One region of the Phytobacter cepae genome, then DNA from elsewhere that is predicted to be linked to it. Evidence: predicted binding sites of a transcription regulator. Region 1 holds the regulator's gene; each other region holds the start of a gene.
The links. Region 1 encodes CRP, which controls carbon source genes, mostly activating them, when cyclic AMP is high. Its sites were predicted from a motif close to ATGTGANNNNNNTCACAT; they were not measured.

Region 1 (4,678 bases):
GACCAGCGTGACAATCAGCATAGTGGCCAGCGTGTAGCCTTCCGGCACGTGGTAGTGCAGCGTGGCGCCGGCGATAATAAGCCCCGCCATGGTCCCCGCCGCCCGGTGCAGAATGCGTACCCGCGTTGCTCCGTAGCCGTTCTGGGTGACAAACATCACCGTCATCATTATCCAGTAGGGTTTCGGCAGATGTAGCGCGCTGCCCATCAGGCTGGCAATACTCAGCATGACGCTTACCCGCGCGGCGTTTCTTAACGCAGCGGATTTAAACGAGAGATAGCTTTTGAGTGCCGGAATCAGCGGCAATCGTCGCTGCTTTTCGGCCATAAGATCGCGAATATAGAGCGGACGTTGGGTGCGCAGCACGCGGGCAATCTGGCTGAAGTGCCAGGCGCAGAACTGGCCTACCGGGTTGTCCGGATGCTGACGGGCGATTTTCTCCAGCGCGCTGATCTGCTTGTCCATATTGAAGCGCTGTGGATAGCGATGATAGAGGATGTCATCCGCAATGACCCGGAGCCGCGCCGCCACGGTTTGCGCGTTCCAGCGAATGACCTCTTCGGCATGGCTACGCTCTACCAGTTCCTGCACCTCCTGCGGCTGATGCAGGCTGACGGAGATATGCTCCTGTAGGTCCAGCGCCACCTGAAAAACCCGCCTTAATCTTTTGTAATCACTGTTCTGATTAGCCGCCAGCATATGCAGTTGCTGGTAACACTGGCTAATCATGTCCACTGCTTTTTGCTGACGTGCCAGCAGTGGGGGGAGGGCTTTTTCCGGGTCCGCATGCTGAGTCAGCAGGCTGTATTTGGCCTCGCAATAATCAGCGAGCTGACGATACAGCAGGCTTAATGACTCGCGCAGCGGCTGCTCTCGCCACAGCCAGAACCAAAAGGCGTTGAAGGCGCCATACCATAGCGTGCCAAGACTGTAGATCAGCAGCGGCTCCCAGACCGGCATATTTCCCGCAAGACTCAGCGTGAAGATGGCGGCAATCAGCGAGGCGGGAAGCAACCTGCCGTGCAGCGCACTGATTTCCGCCGTGACGCCCAGCGTCAGCGCCAGCAGGGTAAGAATGAGCGGCAGAGGAACGTTTTCGAAAAGCAGGAATTGCACCGCGAGGCTGCTGCCAGCAAAGAGCGAACCGCCAATGATCACGCGCTTGAAGAAGCGTTTATGCAGTGTGTCGAGACCAGCTATGTTGCAACAAGCGGGAACTAACGAGAAGAGCAGACCTAAATCCAGTCGACCGGCAATCAGGCCAACGGTCACAGGCAGGCATAACACCAGCGTTTGTCGCAGTGCATAGTTGATTTCGGGGTGGTAAATCAGCCTGCGCCACATGAGGCAAACAAAAACGGCGCACTGCCAGAAGCAATGCGCCGCTCAGAGATTAACGTGTTCCGTACACGACAATAGTTTTACCGTGAGCGGAGATCAGGTTCTGATCTTCCAGCATCTTCAGGATGCGGCCAACGGTTTCACGAGAACAGCCCACGATCTGACCAATTTCCTGACGGGTTATTTTAATTTGCATACCGTCCGGGTGGGTCATTGCGTCGGGTTGTTTCGCCAGATTCAGTAACGTCTGAGCAATACGGCCTGTCACATCGAGGAAGGCGAGGTTGCCGACTTTTTCCGAGGTGACCTGCAGGCGGCGTGCCATCTGCGAGGACAAGCGCATCAGAATATCCGGGTTTACCTGGATCAACTGACGGAATTTTTTGTAGGAAATTTCGGCCACTTCACAAGCGGTCTTGGCGCGTACCCAGGCACTGCGCTCCTGACCTTCTTCGAACAGACCCAGTTCACCAATAAAATCGCCCTGGTTAAGGTAAGAGAGGATCATCTCTTTCCCTTCTTCATCCTTGATGAGCACAGCCACTGAGCCTTTTACGATGTAGTACAACGTTTCCGCTTTTTCACCCTGGTGAATCAGCGTGCTCTTCGACGGGTACTTATGAATATGGCAATGAGACAAGAACCATTCGAGAGTCGGGTCTGTTTGCGGTTTGCCAAGCACCATGCGCGGTTATCCTCTGTTATAAGCTGGCTCCAGTCTCAGGATCTGCGCCCTGTGACTGGGGTTGCAATCTGTCTTCCCGATACCTGGGAAGTGCGCCGTCAGACATGTCTGCGGGCTCTAAGATGTGATGTCCTCTGCGTACATGCATTACATCAATGTATCACTGTAGCATTCAGACTGTTTTAGCATAGGTTTTGCCGCCTGTCTCCTGGTGTCTCGCTTCAGCTTGACGCAGGTCGCCTTCCATTGCGAGTTTTCTTATGTGCGCGTAATCTGTAGAGAAAGTGACATTGCCGGAGTGAATAAAATGCATGCTCGTGTGAAATGGGTCGAAGGTTTAACGTTCCTTGGTGAATCTGCCTCCGGGCACCAGATTCTGATGGACGGTAATTCGGGCGATAAAGCGCCAAGCCCGATGGAAATGGTGCTGATGGCCGCAGGCGGGTGCAGCGCGATTGATGTTGTCTCTATATTGCAGAAAGGCCGTCATGACGTGACGGATTGCGAAGTAAAGCTCACTTCTGAGCGCCGGGAAGAGGCGCCGCGCCTGTTCACCCACATCAATCTGCACTTTATCGTGACGGGTAAGGCACTGAAGGAGGCGGCCGTATCCCGTGCGGTGGATCTCTCTGCCGAGAAGTATTGCTCAGTCGCGTTGATGCTGGAGAAAGCGGCGAATATCACGCATTCGTTTGAAGTGATCGAAGGCTGACGGGTTTAGGGCATTGTGCGGTCTGATGCCCTCACCCTGACCCTCTCCCACGGGGAGAGGGGACTGATATCACTCAATCTTCTTGCCTTCCATCAACCGTTCAACCAGCGGTGTCATGATGAGCTCCATCGCCAGCCCCATTTTGCCTCCCGGCACCACGATTGTATTCATGTGAGAAATAAAAGAACCCTGCAGCATTGCCAGTAGCCAGGGGTAATCAATCCCTTCAAGATTACGGAAATGAATGACGACAAAGCTTTCATCCAGCGATGGAATGACTTTGGCGGCAAAGGGGTTCGATGTATCCACGGTGGGAACGCGCTGAAAGTTGATGTGCGTGCGGGAAAACTGCGGCGTAATGAAGTTGATGTAATCCTCCATTGAACGTACCACGGAGTCCATCACCGCTTCACGGGAATGACCGCGTTCGCCGGTGTCGCGAACCAGCTTCTGCATCCACTCCAGATTCACAATCGGTACCACGCCGACCAGCAGGTCCACATGGCGCGCCACATCATGCTGCGGCGTCACCACCCCGCCGTGCAGGCCTTCGTAAAACAGCACATCCGTCGGTTCCGGCAGCGGTTGCCAGGGGGTAAAGGTTCCTGGCACCTGATTCCATGGCACCGCTTCGTCGTAGGTATGAAGATATTTTCTCGCCTGGCCGGTGCCGGTATGGCCATAATCGACAAACGTCTGCTCCAGCAGGCTGAAGTCGTTAGCCTCCGGGCCAAAGTAGCTGATGTGGCGACCTGAATCGCGCGCCTTGCGGATAGCCATGTCCATTTCAGGGCGTGTATACCGGTGAAAGCTGTCGCCTTCCACTTCAGCGGCGTGCAAATTCAATTGGGCGAAAATTTTACGAAAGGCAAGGCTGGTGGTGGTGGTTCCCGCACCGCTGGAGCCTGTTACAGCAATAACCGGATGTTTAGCAGACATAGCGACTCCAGACGTTTGCGATGTTTTCGCTTTACGCGTTGTTAATCATGAAATTGAGCACGCGGCATAATGTTGACGCTTTCGTGTAATTCAGACCATACCAGTACGGCTTCGCCGCTTTTGAGTTGGCGTTTAACATCAGCGACTTTTTGTGCAAATGCGCGCTCATGTTCACCATAATCAGTGCCTTCGCGCAAGACAAAGCTTTCAATAAGGTTGTCCAGCGTCTCAGGATCCAGGTCTTGCCAGGGAATAATCATCTTAGTCTTCCAGCCAGGTTGTCAGCCAGTCGGGGATACGTTTCTCAAGCCACATTTGCGGGCGCAGGAGCGTCCCACCCACAAAGCCAACGTGCCCGCCATGTTCAGTCAGTTGGTACTCTACGCATGCGGGGAGCGTCGCAGAGTCGGGAATAACGTGATGGTCCATGAAAGGATCGTCTTTCGCATGAATAATCAGCGTTGGACAGGCAATTTTATTCAATAACGGCATCGCGCTGCACTGACGATAGTAGTCGATGGCATCGGTAAAGCCATGAATGCGTGCGGTGATCAAATCGTCGAATTCACGCAGACGGCGCACGCGTTTTAGCTGCAACAGGTCGATCGGTAACGTGCCTGGGTACGCTTTCAGTTTTCTTGAGGCGTTGCCTTTCAGCAAATTCAGCAAGTAGTGCTGATAAATCCGGGAAAAGCCTTTTTCGATATGCGCGCTGCAAGCTTCCAGCACAAAGGGGGCGGAGACAATCACGGCGGCATCCAGCGGCACGCTGTTACCCTCTTTTGCCAGCAGACAGGCAAGCATATTGCCGCCCAGTGAGTAACCAACGGCGGCGGTGCGGGCCTCGCCGAACTCGCGCTTCAGCCAGTGTAGAAACCAGGTGCCGTCTTCGGTTTCGCCAGAATGATAAATGCGGTTCAGGCGATTAGGTTCACCGCTGCAGCCGCGAAAATGCATCACCACGCCGAGCCAGCCGCGCGCTTTTGCCGCTTCGATCAATC
Region 2 (4,678 bases), 1.0 Mb from region 1:
AAGCGGGGCGCTCGCCCCGTTTTTTTCTCGCTCACGGGATCAGCACAATTTTTCCGCTAAATTCCCGGTTCTCCAGCAAACGATGCGCTTTTGCCCCTTCACTTAGTGGAAATTCGGTGATGGGAGGCAGGGAGATATGCCCCGCTTTGATGAGACCAAACAGGCGATCCGCCCGTAGCTGCCGCTCTTGCCGTGAGGTGAGATAGGACCACAGATCCGCGCCCAGGATGCCCGAAGATTTCAGCAAGAAATCCGCAGGATTAACCGGCGGAATTGTCCCGCCTGACATGCCAAACAGCACCACCCGCCCCCCTTCTTTTACCGCTTCCAGGCTTTGCAGCAAAGTGCTGCCAACAGAGTCAAAGACGATATCGCTGCCGGCAGCATACGTGTGCCAGTTGTCATACCCCACCGCGGTGTCTGCCCCGCAGGCCAGACAAATCTCCTGCTTCTGCTGACTTGATGCGACGGCAATCACCTGTACTCCACGGTGCACCAGCATTCGGGTCAGTAAACGTCCAACCCCACCGGCAGCCGCCAGCACGGCAACGCGCATACCCGGTAACACCGGGAGCACGTCATGAATCAGATAATCGGCGGTTAATCCTTGCAGCAGCACGGCGGCGGCCTGTACCTCAGTAATGCCCTCCGGCAGGCGAATAGCATGCGTTTGCGGAACGAGGATGTGGCTGGCATGCGCTAACGGTACATCGGTAAAGCCGATGCGATCCCCCGGTTGCCAGCCGCTCACGCCTGCGCCAACGTTTACCACCCGCCCGGCACCTTCATACCCCGCGGTCCAGGGGGCTTTTCCTGCCAGGGGGTAACGCCCCTGCCTGCGATAAACATCAGCAAAGTTCAGCCCGGCAGCCGCGACATCTACCAGCATCTCGCCCTCCCCAGGCGAGGGCGTGGCGGTTTCGCGCAGGTAGAGCACCTCGGCAGAACCAAAATCCTCAAAAACCAAAGATTGCATAATAAAATGACCTGATAACCAAGAATAAACTCATTATTCTCGCCGCGAAGGTGCGGATAAAGCGCACTTTGGTATCATGATTTGATAGCCATAATTTAGAATGGAAGGTGGCATGGACTACATTAAATGCGTGGAATCCTTTGTACGTACGGTGACAACGGGTAGCTTTACGGCGGCGGCAGAAGTGCTGGGCATCACGCCGGCGATGGTCGGTAAACATGTTCGCGAGCTGGAAATACGCACCGGCTGCCAGCTCATTCACCGCACCACACGTCGACAGGGCCTTACGGAGGCGGGCCAGCGTTTCTATCAGTACGCCCTGCAAATCCTGGCGGCCGTTCGCGAGGCGGACGGGCTGGCTAACCACCTCAACGACAGTGTGACGGGGAGGCTGCGCATCAGCGCGCCCGTGACTTACGGGCATCATGTCCTGACCCCCATTCTCTCCCGTTTTTTGCAACAGCACCCCGGCGTGGATGCCGAAATGGTGTTGAGCGACCGCAAAGTGGACCTGATTGAAGAGCGCTTTCAACTGGCGGTCAGGATTGGCAGCATCAACGATGACGGGATGATTGCGCTGCCGCTCCCACCCTACCGCATGCTGCTTGCGGCCTCGCCGGCGTACCTGCAACGCCATGGCTCGCCGTCCACGCCTGATGAATTAAAACAGCACCACTGTATCAGCTTCAGCCAGTGGCGGTCGGATCACCGCTGGCATCTGCAAGGGCCAGAGGGCCAGCATGAGGTGCCAGTCACCCCCCGGCTGATGGTTGATTCCGGTGAGGCTATCCGTCAGGCGGCGCTCTCCGGGCTGGGGATTGTGCTGCACTCGACGTTGACGCTACAGCGTGACATTGACGAGGGGCGACTATGCCGTGTGTTAGCGGAATATGCGCCGCCTGAACGGCCCATGCATCTGCTGCGCTTACCGGTCAGGCCGCCGCTGCCTGCGGTATCGTCTTTTATCGACTTCTTTCTTAACGCTCTGCGCCAGGAATCCGGTGCGCGTTAGATAACCTCGATCGGCTGGGTACGATTTATCACATAAGAAACCCTTATCACTTCACACTTTTCTCCTTCGACGCTCACTTTTTTTATGCTTACGACCGGGCTCATTTCCGCATCTTTTGGGCAAAGATGTGACCGTCGTAGAGTCAAAAATCCTCAGGTCACCCATTTATGTGGTGCAGATCACTAAAGCCTCTCGCCTTTCCACTTCGAAGTGGAAAACTCCTCGCTACAAACTCTTAACCTGCAACGTTAGTTTTATTCCAGGCCATCAACGGGGTAAGACGAGTGAATAACGGAGCGGTAATGAACGACGCTGGAGACTGGGCTGAGCAAACGGCAACCCTGGCCGAACGCATGCTGACGCAGGTATATGCCCTGCTTGGTCATCACGGCATCGTGCCTAACGCGGTGCAGCAGCAAATGCTGACCTCTCACGTTCGCGCCATGGCACACCGGTCCGTTACCGGCGAGCCGTTGCCGGACGTAGATGCCAGCCTGTTTGATGAAATTTCGCCGGAATCCATGAACCTCGCGCGTGACGTGGTGGCGGAGTTCGGCAACCTCCCGGAAGAAGAAGCCTGGCTGCTGTCGGTGCACTTCGAAGTGGCAAAAGAGAACCTGTAAGGAGCGAAAAATGGAACAGATTACCGTCGTGATTGGCGACCGCCTGGGTAAAGGCCAGAAAGTGGCAGCAGGGGTCGAAAAAGCGGGCGGCCGTGCCGTCGTCGTGCCGGGCGTGGCTGCCGACATGAAGCTCGGCGACATGATGAAAGCGGAAAATGCCACCTTCGGCATCTCTTTCTGCGGCAGCGGTGGCGCGGGTGCCATCACCGCGCAGACCAAATATGGCTACAAAGCCAAATACGGCATGCGTTCGGTCGACGAGGGTGTGACCGCCATTAACGAAGGCTGCAATGTGCTGGGCTTCGGTTTTATGGACAAAGAAGAGTTAGGCGAGCGTCTGGTGCAGGCGTGGCAGAAAAAATACGGCGCATAACCATGAAAGAACAGTTCACCACCACGGTCAGGGTTAACGGCAAAGGCGACAGCAAAGCGCGCGCCTTCTCCGATGCGCTGAACCACGTTCAGGCCGCGGTGATGAAAGCGTCGCCGCATATTTTACTGCGTATTGAGCCACAGGATGTGCAGGTTGTTCATGCGCAGGAAACGGCACGGAAAGAGGCATTTTTGTTCCTCTTTCTGCGTCGGGAAAGACGTGCGTACAGCGTGGAGCTGGACGTCACCGTCAACGTGACCGCCATCAATCTCGACAAGGTGGATTTCGTTACGCAACGCTGACTTTTACTGAAAGGGCAGACTGATGTTCTTAATCATACTAATAAAATCGCTCATCATCGGCGGCCTCGTGGGCGTCGGCGTGGGCGCTGGGGCTGCACGCATGTTTCATGCGCCAACCACGCAAGGGATGGGCGCATTTCGTACTCTCGGCGAGTTGAACTCCTGCGAAGGGGATCCGGCTTCGCACTTCTCCTTTGGTTTAGGCTTCTTCTTTAACGCCTGGGCTTCGTCCGTGGCGGCAGGATCTTTCACCCAGGACGTTGATCATCGCATCATCCCTAACTGGGGCGCGGCGGCCCTGATGGTGAAAAACCGCAACGTCGGTGAAACCCTTCACGATCCGAAAAAGATGGCCATCGCCTGCGGCCTGATCGGCATGATCGTGGTGACCTTCCTCAACCTGACAGCCTCCTCCGTGCCGGCGGCATTGCAGGTCACGGCGGTCAAAGTGCTGGTGCCCGCGGCCAACCTGCTGGTGAACACCGTGATGCCGGTTATCTTCTGGCTCGCGGCAATTGATGCAGGGAAGAAATCCGGCTTCTGGGCCACCGTGTTTGGCGGCGCGGCGCAGCTCATCATGGGCAATGCCGTACCGGGCCTGGTGCTGGGCATCCTGATTGGTAAAGGGGTAGAAGAGAGCGGCTGGAACCGTGTCACCAAAGTGATGATGAGTGCCATTGTGGCCCTGTTTGTGCTGAGCGCCTTCTTCCGTGGCTTCGATCTGAAGATGATCGAGTCCTTCCACCTGAGCGCGCCGAACTGGCTGGAGCTCATTCATAACTCGCTCAGCGGCAAGTAAGGAATGACGATGGAACAGAATAAAGGTTTTTGGTATGCCGACTGGTCATTTCCGATCTTTGTTGGCCTGCTCTCTTCCGGCGTGTTCGCCGGGACGCACATGTACTACCTCTATGGCATCGGGGCGTTTAACGAAGTGGCCTTTGTGGCGATGCTGAAAGCGGGCATTGATACCGGCGCCTACGGCGCGGTGGCGGCCTTTGGCGCGAGTTTCCTGTTTGCCCGCATCATCGAAGGATCACTGGTGGGGATCCTGGATATTGGCGGCGCGATCCAGACTGGCGTGGGCTTAGGGGTTCCGGCCCTGCTGCTGGGCGCAGGGATTATGTTCCCGGTGACCAACTTCATGGCATCGCTGGCGACCGGCCTGGTGATTGGTCTGGCGATTGGCTACATCATCATCCTGGCGCGTAAGTTCACCATCAACCAGAGCGATTCCACCTACGGGGCGGACGTGATGATGGGGGCGGGTAATGCGTCTGGTCGCTTCCTGGGGCCGTTAATTATCCTCAGCGCGATGACCGCATCGATTCCCATCGGCGTCGGCTCTCTGATTGGCGCACTGCTGTTCTACCTCTGGCAGAAGCCGATTAC
Region 3 (4,678 bases), 430 kb from region 1:
ACAATATGTGCATCTCTCTGCCGATCGGGAGGTGGCGATTCAGGTGGGGCAGCGTTACGGTACGCCGGTTGTCCTGGAAATTAATGCACTCGCGATGTTTGAGCAGGGGCATCAGTTCTTTCAGGCAGATAATGGCGTGTGGCTGGTCCGGCAGGTTGCAGTGGAATTTATTGGTCAGTGATGCTGGAACGCCTGCTGGCGCTTCGCTTACCAGGCCTACAGGCGCTTGCGCCGGCATTCGGAAAACAAAAGCCTCCAGGCGGAGGCTTTTTTCAGAGTTAGCGCTCAGGAATAATTAAATCCCCGCGTACCACGCAGGAACCCAGCACGCTTTTGGTTTTTTCATTGAGCCACGCCACAATGCGCGCCGCCATGGCATCCATTGAGTACTCAATGGCCGGTATTTTCGGTATGCCCGGCAAATGCAACGAACCGGCGAGGCTGAAGACCATGATGTCCCCCGGCACGGATTTATTGAACGCCTGCAATTGCGGAATGACCCGCTGGGCTTCCTGTTCGTCAGCCACCAGCAAGGCATTGAAATTCAGGGTGGTGGCATTATTGAGCAGCACCTGCAGCGCCACGGACGATGAGGTATCGTCCATGAAAATCAGATTGCGATTAAACGGCAGGAAATTGTTTTCCAGCGCGTGTTTATAACCGAGCAGCACCTGATCGGCAGAACCGCGAGCATCCGGGTGAATCAGTGCGATTTGTCTTCTGCCCTGGCTTATCAGGAAGTTGCACGCGGTTTCGGCAGCAAAAGCGTGATCAAACTGAATACTGTTGGGCGTATCCGATTCTGCACAGTCCACCAGAATGACATTGTCGTCGCTGATATCGAGCGGAAAACGCGCACCGATAATCAGGATGTCGTCGCACAGGCCGCAGGTCAGTTCATCCAGCGCGTTCATCACACCCGCTTTGGTATTCGCAAAGCGCAGCAGCAGGTGCTTTTGACTCTGGCTGAGGTGTTTTTCCAGCGCGTAGAGATAGCCCGTTGTCTGGTTGATATTTTCCTGGGCGCAGATAACGCCAATGCACCCTGTCGACTGACTCAGTAAGGACTGGGCGATAACATTAGGCCGGTAATTCAGCTCATCAACGGCTTTTAATACGGCGAGGCGACTGGCTTCCTTGACCCCGCGCGAACCACTCAACACCCGTGAGACTGTGGCTTTGGACACCCCAGCTAAACGCGATACGTCGTTGATTGTAGACATCTTTCTCCCCTGACAGACGACTTCATTGCGCCTGCAAAAACCAAGTACCACAACGGTTCATAATATAACCATCCGAAGTATATCCTTTTCTTTTTTTCATGGAAACCGATTTTCCGTTTGGACTCACTTGCTATCAAAAAAGCGTTAAATTCCGTGACCTGAATCCAGAAAAAAGACCTTATATCATCGAGATTTTGATGACTATCACACTTCTCTTGCGATCAAATGGAAACCGGTTTCCATATGTTATCCAATCGTCTCCGCAATAACTTTTTACATTCGAGGATGGTAACGATGTTCAGGATTATGTTGTGTTGCTCCGCAGGGATGTCCACCAGCTTGCTGGTGCGGAAAATGTTGGATGAGGCGAAGGAGCGGAATTTACCGGTCGAGATCGACGCCTTTGGCGTTGCCGAGTTTGATACGCAATTTCCACGATATCAGGTCGTGCTTCTCGGACCGCAGGTCAAATATATGTTAAACACGCTGTCAGAAAAGGCCGCTGCCGCCGGCATCCCAGTGCAACCCATCAATCCGATGGACTACGGGATGCAGCGTGGCGATAAAGTACTGGACTATGCCCTGTCGCTGATCGAAGCGGCGCACTAAAAGGTGAACCCATGAGTTCGTTATATCAGTCAATGATTGGCGTTATTGAGCAGTCCATTACCCCGCTGGCGGGCAAACTCGGACAGCAGAAGTACGTTATCGCCATTCGCGATGGCTTCACGGCCGCCCTGCCGTTCATGATCATCGGCTCGTTTATGCTGGTCTTTATCTTCCCGCCGTTCTCACCGGAAACCACCAACGGTTTTGCGCGTGGGTGGCTGGATTTTTCCACGCAGTACCGTGAACAACTGATGTTGCCTTTTAACCTCAGCATGGGCGTGATGACGTTCTTTATCTCGGTGGGCATTGGCGCCAGCCTGGGTCGCCAGTTCAATCTGGATCCGGTGATGACCGGCTTACTGGCATTTATGGCCTTCCTGCTGGTTGCGGCACCCTACCATGAAGGGCAGATCTCCACACAGTATCTCTCCGGCCAGGGCATCTTTACCGCACTGCTGACGGCAATTTACTCTGCCCGCGTCTATGCCTGGCTCAAGCAGCACAACGTGACCATTAAGCTGCCGAAAGAAGTCCCGACCGGCGTGGCACGTTCATTCGAAATCCTGATCCCGGTACTGGTGATTATCGGTACGCTGCACCCGCTTAACCTGTTTATTGAAGCACAAACTGGCATGATTCTGCCGCAGGCGATCATGCACCTGCTGGAACCGCTGGTCTCGGCGTCTGACTCCCTGCCTGCGATTCTGCTGTCTGTTCTGTTGTGCCAAATCTTCTGGTTTGCCGGTATTCACGGCTCGCTGATTGTTACCGGCATCATGAACCCGTTCTGGATGGCAAACCTCTCTGCAAACCAGGCAGCACTGGCGGCTGGCGCAGCACTGCCCCACGTCTATCTGCAAGGTTTCTGGGATCACTACCTGCTGATTGGCGGCGTAGGCTCGACGCTGCCGCTGGCCTTCCTGCTGCTGCGTAGCCGCGTACTGCATCTGCGTACCATCGGAAAAATGGGCGTGGTGCCGAGCTTCTTTAATATCAACGAACCGATTCTGTTTGGCGCGCCGATCATCATGAACCCAATGCTGTTCCTGCCATTCGTCTGCGTCCCGCTGGTGAACGCCGTACTGGCTTACGGTGCGACCCGCATGGGCTGGCTGGCACAGGTGGTTTCGCTGACGCCGTGGACCACGCCTGCGCCTATCGGTGCTTCCTGGGCTGCCAACTGGGCGCTGAGTCCGGTAGTGATGTGCCTCATCTGTATGGTGATGTCCGCCCTGATGTACCTGCCGTTCCTGCGCGCTTATGAGCGCTCATTGATGAAAACCGAAGAACAAAAAGCGCAGAGTAGCGCACCGATGGCGGAAACCGTCGGCAGTAACTGAACAAGGAGAGAACCATGAAATACGCATTTCCTGAACACTTCTGGTGGGGCAGCGCCTGTTCCGCACTCCAGACCGAAGGGGAAAGTACACAAGCGGGAAAAAGCGCAACCACCTGGGATGCCTGGTATGCCAGCCAGCCCTGGCGCTTCCACGGCCAGATTGGGCCACAGGATACGTCGACGTTTTACCAGCACTGGCGTCAGGATATCGCGCTGTTAAAGCAACTCAACCATAACAGTTTTCGGACTTCGTTGAGCTGGGCGCGCCTGATCCCGGACGGTACGGGCGAGGTGAATCCGCAGGCGGTGGCGTTTTATAACGACGTTATCGACGAACTGTTGGCGCAGAACATTACGCCATTCATCACCCTGTTCCACTTCGATATGCCGATGGTGATGCAGGAGAAAGGGGGCTGGGAGAGCCGCGAAGTGGTCGAGGCTTTCAGCCGTTACGCCCAGATCTGTTTTGAGCTTTTCGGTGATCGGGTTAATCACTGGTTTACCTTTAACGAGCCGATTGTGCCGGTTGAAGGCGGCTATCTGTATGATTTCCATTACCCGAACGTGGTGGACTTCAAACGTGCGGCCACCGTCGCGTACAACACCGTTCTGGCACATGCCAGCGCCGTGCGAGCGTTCCGTACCGGGCACCATGCCGGAGAAATTGGCATCGTACTGAACCTGACGCCCTCCTATCCGCGATCGCAGCATCCGGCGGACGTGAAGGCATCACATCATGCCGATCTGCTGTTTAACCGCAGTTTTCTCGATCCGGTATTGCGTGGCGAGTATCCCGCGGACCTGGTGGCGCTGCTTAAGGAGTACGGCCAGCTTCCCGCCTGCCAGCCGCAGGATGTGGCGCTAATTGCAGAAGGCAAAATCGATCTGTTAGGGATTAACTACTATCAGCCGCGCCGCGTGAAGTGTCGGGAAAATGCGGTTAACCCGGATTCCCCGTTTATGCCCGAATGGTTGTTTGATTATTACGAGATGCCGGGACGCAAAATGAACCCCTATCGCGGCTGGGAGATTTATGAACCCGGTATTTACGATATCCTCGTAAACCTTCGTGATAATTATGGCAACCCGCGCTGCTTTATTTCTGAAAATGGCATGGGCGTCGAAAACGAACAACGCTTTATTGAAAACGGTCAAATAAACGATCAATACCGTATTGCGTTTATTTCGGACCATCTGAAATGGCTGCATAAAGGGATCAGCGAAGGGTGTAATTGCCTTGGCTACCATATGTGGACATTTATTGATAACTGGTCATGGTGTAATGCGTATAAAAACCGCTACGGTTTTGTGCAATTAGATCTGAAAACCCAACAACGTACCATTAAGAAAAGCGGCGAGTGGTTTACTGCCACCGCAGGCAATAATGGTTTTGACGAAGAGTAAATGAATATGGTCGCATTAGAAGAAGCGGTAATGGAAATTATCGTTAACGCCGGTCAGTCACGCAGCTTGTGTTTTGAAGCACTGCGTGAGGCCCGTCTGGGTA
Region 4 (4,678 bases), 1.3 Mb from region 1:
GATGCGCAGCACTTTCGGGCAGCGGTCGCCTGTTGCGGCGCGGCGCGTCCAGAAGTTCAACCGGAATATTACCCTGGCGGGCGTCGATGCGCTGGCGGTCACCGCCATACAATTGCCACCACTGCTCAAAAGCCTCAATGCTCTCCTCAACGGCGCGATCCTGTTTATTGGCCACGATAATGTCGGCGGCGGCTAACTGATCGCGAAAATTCTCGTTATTGAGGGCTTTTTCATCCAACAGCTGACGGGGGTCAAGCAGACATAATGTTGCCCGCAGATCGATCCAGGGTTCATAAACCGGGGCGGTAAGCATATCGAGGATCTGTTTCGGATGGCCGAGCCCGGTCGGTTCTATCAGCAAGCGGTCTGGTTTACCCTGACGCAGGAGCGTATTGAGCCCTACCTGCATCGGCAATCCATTCACGCAGCACATGCATCCACCGGGGATCTCTTTGAGCAACGCACCGCTGTCAGACAACAGCGCCCCGTCGATACCGACTTCGCCAAATTCATTGACCAGTACGGCCCATTTTTCATGCTCGGGTTTATTTGCCAGCAAATGCAGAATAGAGGTGGTTTTACCGCTACCAAGAAAGCCGGTAATAAGGTTGGTCCTGGTCACATGCACTCCATGATTACGCACAATCGTTTATGCAGTAATCCTGGCGAAAAAGTGCAGAAAAGAGAAGGGAGGGAGTAGAGAAAGGTCCCTCCACTCCCTTTAAGGGCAAAAAAAGTTAACGCGTAAGCAGATTGTGTACCGCAGCTCGCGCACCTTTTTGCACCAGTTGTTCCCAGGCTGACTGGACAGCGTTTACAAACGCTGGCTCGGCAGGAAGGTCTGAACCGAAGATTTCGCTCAGGGTCAATAAGGCGACTACGCGCTCCTGTTCGCTACTGGTGTCGACGATGGCACGGATTTTATCCGCCAGCGGGTCGCGCACATCAATGGTGTTCCCGGCATCATCAGTGCCGCTGACATAACGCATCCAGCCCGCCACGCCGAGCGCCAGCAATGACCAGTCGCTGCCGCGCTGAAGATGAATACGAATACTTTCCAGCATGCGCTGGGGAAGTTTTTGGCTGCCATCCATCGCAATTTGCCAGGTGCGGTGTTTCAGTGCCGGATTGGCAAACCTTTCGAGCAGGCTCTCGGCATAGGCCTCAAGATCAACGCCGCTGATGCTTAGTGTCGCTGCCTGTTCACCCAGCATCAGCTGGCGTGCCGCCGCACGATAATCATCATTCTGCATACAATCCGCAATATGGGCGAAGCCTGCCAGATAACCCAGGTAGGCAAGGAAAGAGTGGCTGCCATTCAGCATACGCAATTTCATCTCTTCCCACGGGCGCACATCCTCCACCAGCTGAACGCCAGCGATTTCCCATTCCGGGCGTCCGGCAACAAAATCATCTTCTATAACCCACTGGATATAAGGTTCGCAGCTAATGGCCACCGGATCGGCAACGCCCAGCACCGATGTTATTTCAGCCAGCGATTCGTCAGTGGCGGCAGGAACAATGCGGTCCACCATCGTGGAAGGGAAGCTCACCTGCTGATTAATCCAGTCGGCCAGCTCTGCGGATCGTGTTTGCGCCATACCGAGTACCGCATGTTTTACCACATGACCATTGTCCGGAATGTTATCGCAGGAGAGGACGGTGAAGGGCGGCAGCCCACGATCGCGACGGCGCGATAAGGCTTCAACCAGAATCCCTGGTGCGGAATGGGGCTCGGCAGGATTCTCCAGGTCATGGGCGATACGTGGCTGAAGCAGATCCAGTTTGCCGGTGGCCGGATCGATGCAATAGCCTTTTTCGGTAATCGTCAGCGACACAATCGCCACCTGCGGTTCGCAGAACTTTTCAATGATAGCCGCCAGAGAATCCAGCTTCGCATTCAGGCATTCATTTACCACACCAATAATTATGGCCTCATTACCGGCAGCCCCTTTTTCCAGCACGGTGTAAAGATGATCCTGCTCGCGCAATTGTGTCATCAGCTGGTCGCCGCTAAACAGGCTGATTTCGCAAATACCCCAGTCTCCGCCCTGGGCGTTCAGTACTCTGTCGGTCAACAGCGCCTGATGGGCGCGATGAAAAGCGCCAAAACCGAAATGAACAATACGAGAACGTAAGGACCGACGATCGTACTGGGGACGCTTTACCGAATCGGGGAGCGTAGCGGAGGCAATGGTCTGCATAAATGACACCTGATTAACCAATTATTAACAATATGCAGTGTAAAGTTATATGACAGCAAATTAAATTGGTGTGCCTTAAATATCCGGGGAATGTGAGCTGGATCAATCATTGCTGGGCGCGGGGTTGGACCCGGTAACGGAAACATGTATGGTAGTCGTCATCAGTGTTTCTGTATTGGTATAACAACTTTTGAGGGTGAGGCGATGGAACAAACCTGGCGTTGGTACGGACCGAACGATCCGGTGTCTTTAGATGATGTACGGCAGGCGGGCGCAACCGGCGTTGTCACCGCCCTTCATCACATTCCCAACGGTCAGGTCTGGCCGGTCGAGGAGATTAAAAAACGCCAGGCGCTGTTGGCCGAAAAAGGGCTGGTCTGGTCGGTAGTAGAAAGTATCCCTGTCCATGAAGAGATCAAAACCCATTCGGGTCAATATGACACCTGGATTGCGAACTATCAGCAAAGCATTCGTAACCTGGCTGAATGTGGCATCGACACCGTTTGCTACAACTTCATGCCTATTCTGGACTGGACCCGTACCGATCTCGAATATCAGCTACCGGACGGGTCGAAAGCGCTGCGTTTCGATCAGATTGCTTTTGCCGCCTTTGAAATGTACATCCTGAAGCGCGAAGGCGCGCAAGCGGATTACAGCGAAGAAGAGCAACAGCAGGCGCAGGCTTATTTTGAAGCAATGAGTGCCGCAGAAATCGACAAGCTGACGCGCAATATCATTGCTGGTTTGCCGGGTGCGGAAGAGGGCTACACCCTGGAGCAATTCCACGCACGCCTTGCGGAGTACGATGGCATTGATAAAGCGCAGCTGCGTGAAAACATGGCTTATTTCCTGCGTGCCATTGTTCCGGTTGCAGAAGCCTGCGGCTTGCGTCTCGCGGTTCATCCTGACGATCCGCCGCGTCCGATTCTGGGCCTGCCGCGCATTGTCTCCACGCTGGAAGATATGCAGTGGCTGAAAGAGGCGGTAGACAGCATCAATAACGGTTTCACGATGTGTACCGGCTCTTATGGTGTTCGCGCCGATAATGACCTGGTGTTGATGGTCAATACCTTTGGCGACCGCATCCACTTTACGCACTTACGTTCCACCTGCCGTGAAGCGAATCCGAAGACCTTCCACGAGGCTGCGCACCTTGGCGGTGACGTCAACATGGTCGCGGTGGTTGATGCAATCCTGCGTGAAGAGCAACGTCGTAAAAAAGCCGGCGACCTGCGGCCAATTCCGTTCCGTCCCGATCATGGTCATCAGATGCTGGACGACCTGCACAAGAAAACCAACCCGGGTTATTCGGCCATTGGGCGACTGAAAGGGATGGCGGAAGTGCGCGGCGTGGAGCTGGCGCTGAAGATGACCAAATATCCTGAACTTCTGTAATGACCTTGCCTGGTGGCGCTGCGCTTACCGGGCCTACAAAAAAACCGGCCAATGAGCCGGTTTTTTTATGTGTGTTTCTGTAGGCCGGGTAAGGCGAAGCCGCCTCCCGGCACAAACAGTGCACGATCAGTCAGCGCGACCCATATACCGTTTTTCTTCGATATGGATGCGAATCTTTTCACCAGCGGACAAGTACTCCGGCACCTGTACCACCAGGCCGGTGGTCAGGGTCGCAGGTTTGTTACGCGCACTGGCTGAAGCGCCTTTGATGCCCGGTGCCGTTTCAACGATTTCCAGGTCAACCGTCTGCGGCAACTCCAGCGCCAGCAGCTGGCCGTCCCAGGTCAGAACCTGCATGTCCGGCATGCCGCCTTCCGGAATAAACTGCAGCTCTTCTTCAATTTGATCTTTGGTGAAGATGTACGGGGTGTAATCTTCTTTGTCCATGAACACGTATTCGTTGCCATCGATGTAGGAGAAATCGACATAACGACGGGTCAGGGTCACGGTATCAACAATATCATCGCCTTTAAAACGCTCTTCCACTTTCAGCCCGGTGCGGACATCGGCAAAACGCATTTTGTACAGCGTCGCAGCACCACGGGCGCTCGGTGCCTGAATATCAATATCTTTTACAATCAGCAGTTTGCCGTTGTAATTCAGCACCATACCTTTTTTGATCTCATTCGCTCTTGGCATCGCGTAAATCCTGTGAATTTAAAATAGAGAAAATATCGCGACAAATTACTCGCGAGGACCTTCGCAGGCAAGCGGAATCGCTGAGTTTTGCGTTTATACCCGTCATACTTCGGATCGCAGAGGCACGGGCGATGTTTGCTTGCCTCTGTCTGCTATCCGTAACGCGAATTCTTTAGGGTCCAGTGATGAAAGATGTTAGCGTGGCGGCCAGTCTACTGAAGAGTTGTCATTATGGAATGCCGCCCGGATTGCGGGGCCTGTTGTATTGCCCCCTCTATATCAAGCCCGATCCCCGGGATGCCGCAGGGCAAGCCTGCTAATACCCGCTGCGTCCAGCTGGCAGACGACTTTAAATGCAAAATTTTTACCTCGCCGCTGCG

Region 2: ACUY4Q_RS21440 (glycine dehydrogenase) is a predicted target of CRP. The motif match lies at 2,156-2,173, and genes of this name have one in related genera.
Region 3: ACUY4Q_RS00185 (PTS sugar transporter subunit IIB) is a predicted target of CRP. The motif match lies at 1,416-1,433, and genes of this name have one in related genera.
Region 4: ACUY4Q_RS07995 (mannitol dehydrogenase family protein) is a predicted target of CRP. The motif match lies at 2,295-2,312, and genes of this name have one in related genera.

Annotation. Positions count from the first base shown of each region.
Region 1 covers NZ_CM135107.1:459,895-464,572, forward strand. Annotated here, with positions in the region: gene ACUY4Q_RS02100 (YccS/YhfK family putative transporter) at 1-1,344, opposite strand, end outside; gene crp (cAMP-activated global transcriptional regulator CRP) at 1,394-2,026, opposite strand; gene ACUY4Q_RS02110 (OsmC family protein) at 2,334-2,738, shown strand; gene ACUY4Q_RS02115 (phosphoribulokinase) at 2,808-3,677, opposite strand; gene ACUY4Q_RS02120 (YheU family protein) at 3,719-3,937, opposite strand; gene ACUY4Q_RS02125 (hydrolase) at 3,939-4,678, opposite strand, start outside.
Region 2 covers NZ_CM135107.1:4,574,589-4,579,266, reverse strand. Annotated here, with positions in the region: gene ACUY4Q_RS21450 (quinone oxidoreductase family protein) at 32-976, opposite strand; gene ACUY4Q_RS21445 (LysR substrate-binding domain-containing protein) at 1,089-1,988, shown strand; gene ACUY4Q_RS21440 (glycine dehydrogenase) at 2,273-2,611, shown strand; gene ACUY4Q_RS21435 (SFCGS family glycine-rich protein) at 2,622-2,984, shown strand; gene ACUY4Q_RS21430 (DUF4312 family protein) at 2,987-3,286, shown strand; gene ACUY4Q_RS21425 (DUF4311 domain-containing protein) at 3,309-4,085, shown strand; gene ACUY4Q_RS21420 (DUF4310 family protein) at 4,095-4,678, shown strand, end outside.
Region 3 covers NZ_CM135107.1:34,298-38,975, reverse strand. Annotated here, with positions in the region: gene ACUY4Q_RS00195 (RNA 2'-phosphotransferase) at 1-181, shown strand, start outside; gene ACUY4Q_RS00190 (LacI family DNA-binding transcriptional regulator) at 279-1,223, opposite strand; gene ACUY4Q_RS00185 (PTS sugar transporter subunit IIB) at 1,518-1,832, shown strand; gene ACUY4Q_RS00180 (PTS sugar transporter subunit IIC) at 1,844-3,172, shown strand; gene gmuD (6-phospho-beta-glucosidase GmuD) at 3,187-4,575, shown strand; gene ACUY4Q_RS00170 (PTS lactose/cellobiose transporter subunit IIA) at 4,582-4,678, shown strand, end outside.
Region 4 covers NZ_CM135107.1:1,728,031-1,732,708, forward strand. Annotated here, with positions in the region: gene ACUY4Q_RS07990 (CobW family GTP-binding protein) at 1-622, opposite strand, end outside; gene ACUY4Q_RS07995 (mannitol dehydrogenase family protein) at 738-2,204, opposite strand; gene uxuA (mannonate dehydratase) at 2,409-3,599, shown strand; gene yeiP (elongation factor P-like protein YeiP) at 3,726-4,298, opposite strand; gene ACUY4Q_RS08010 (YkgJ family cysteine cluster protein) at 4,530-4,678, shown strand, end outside.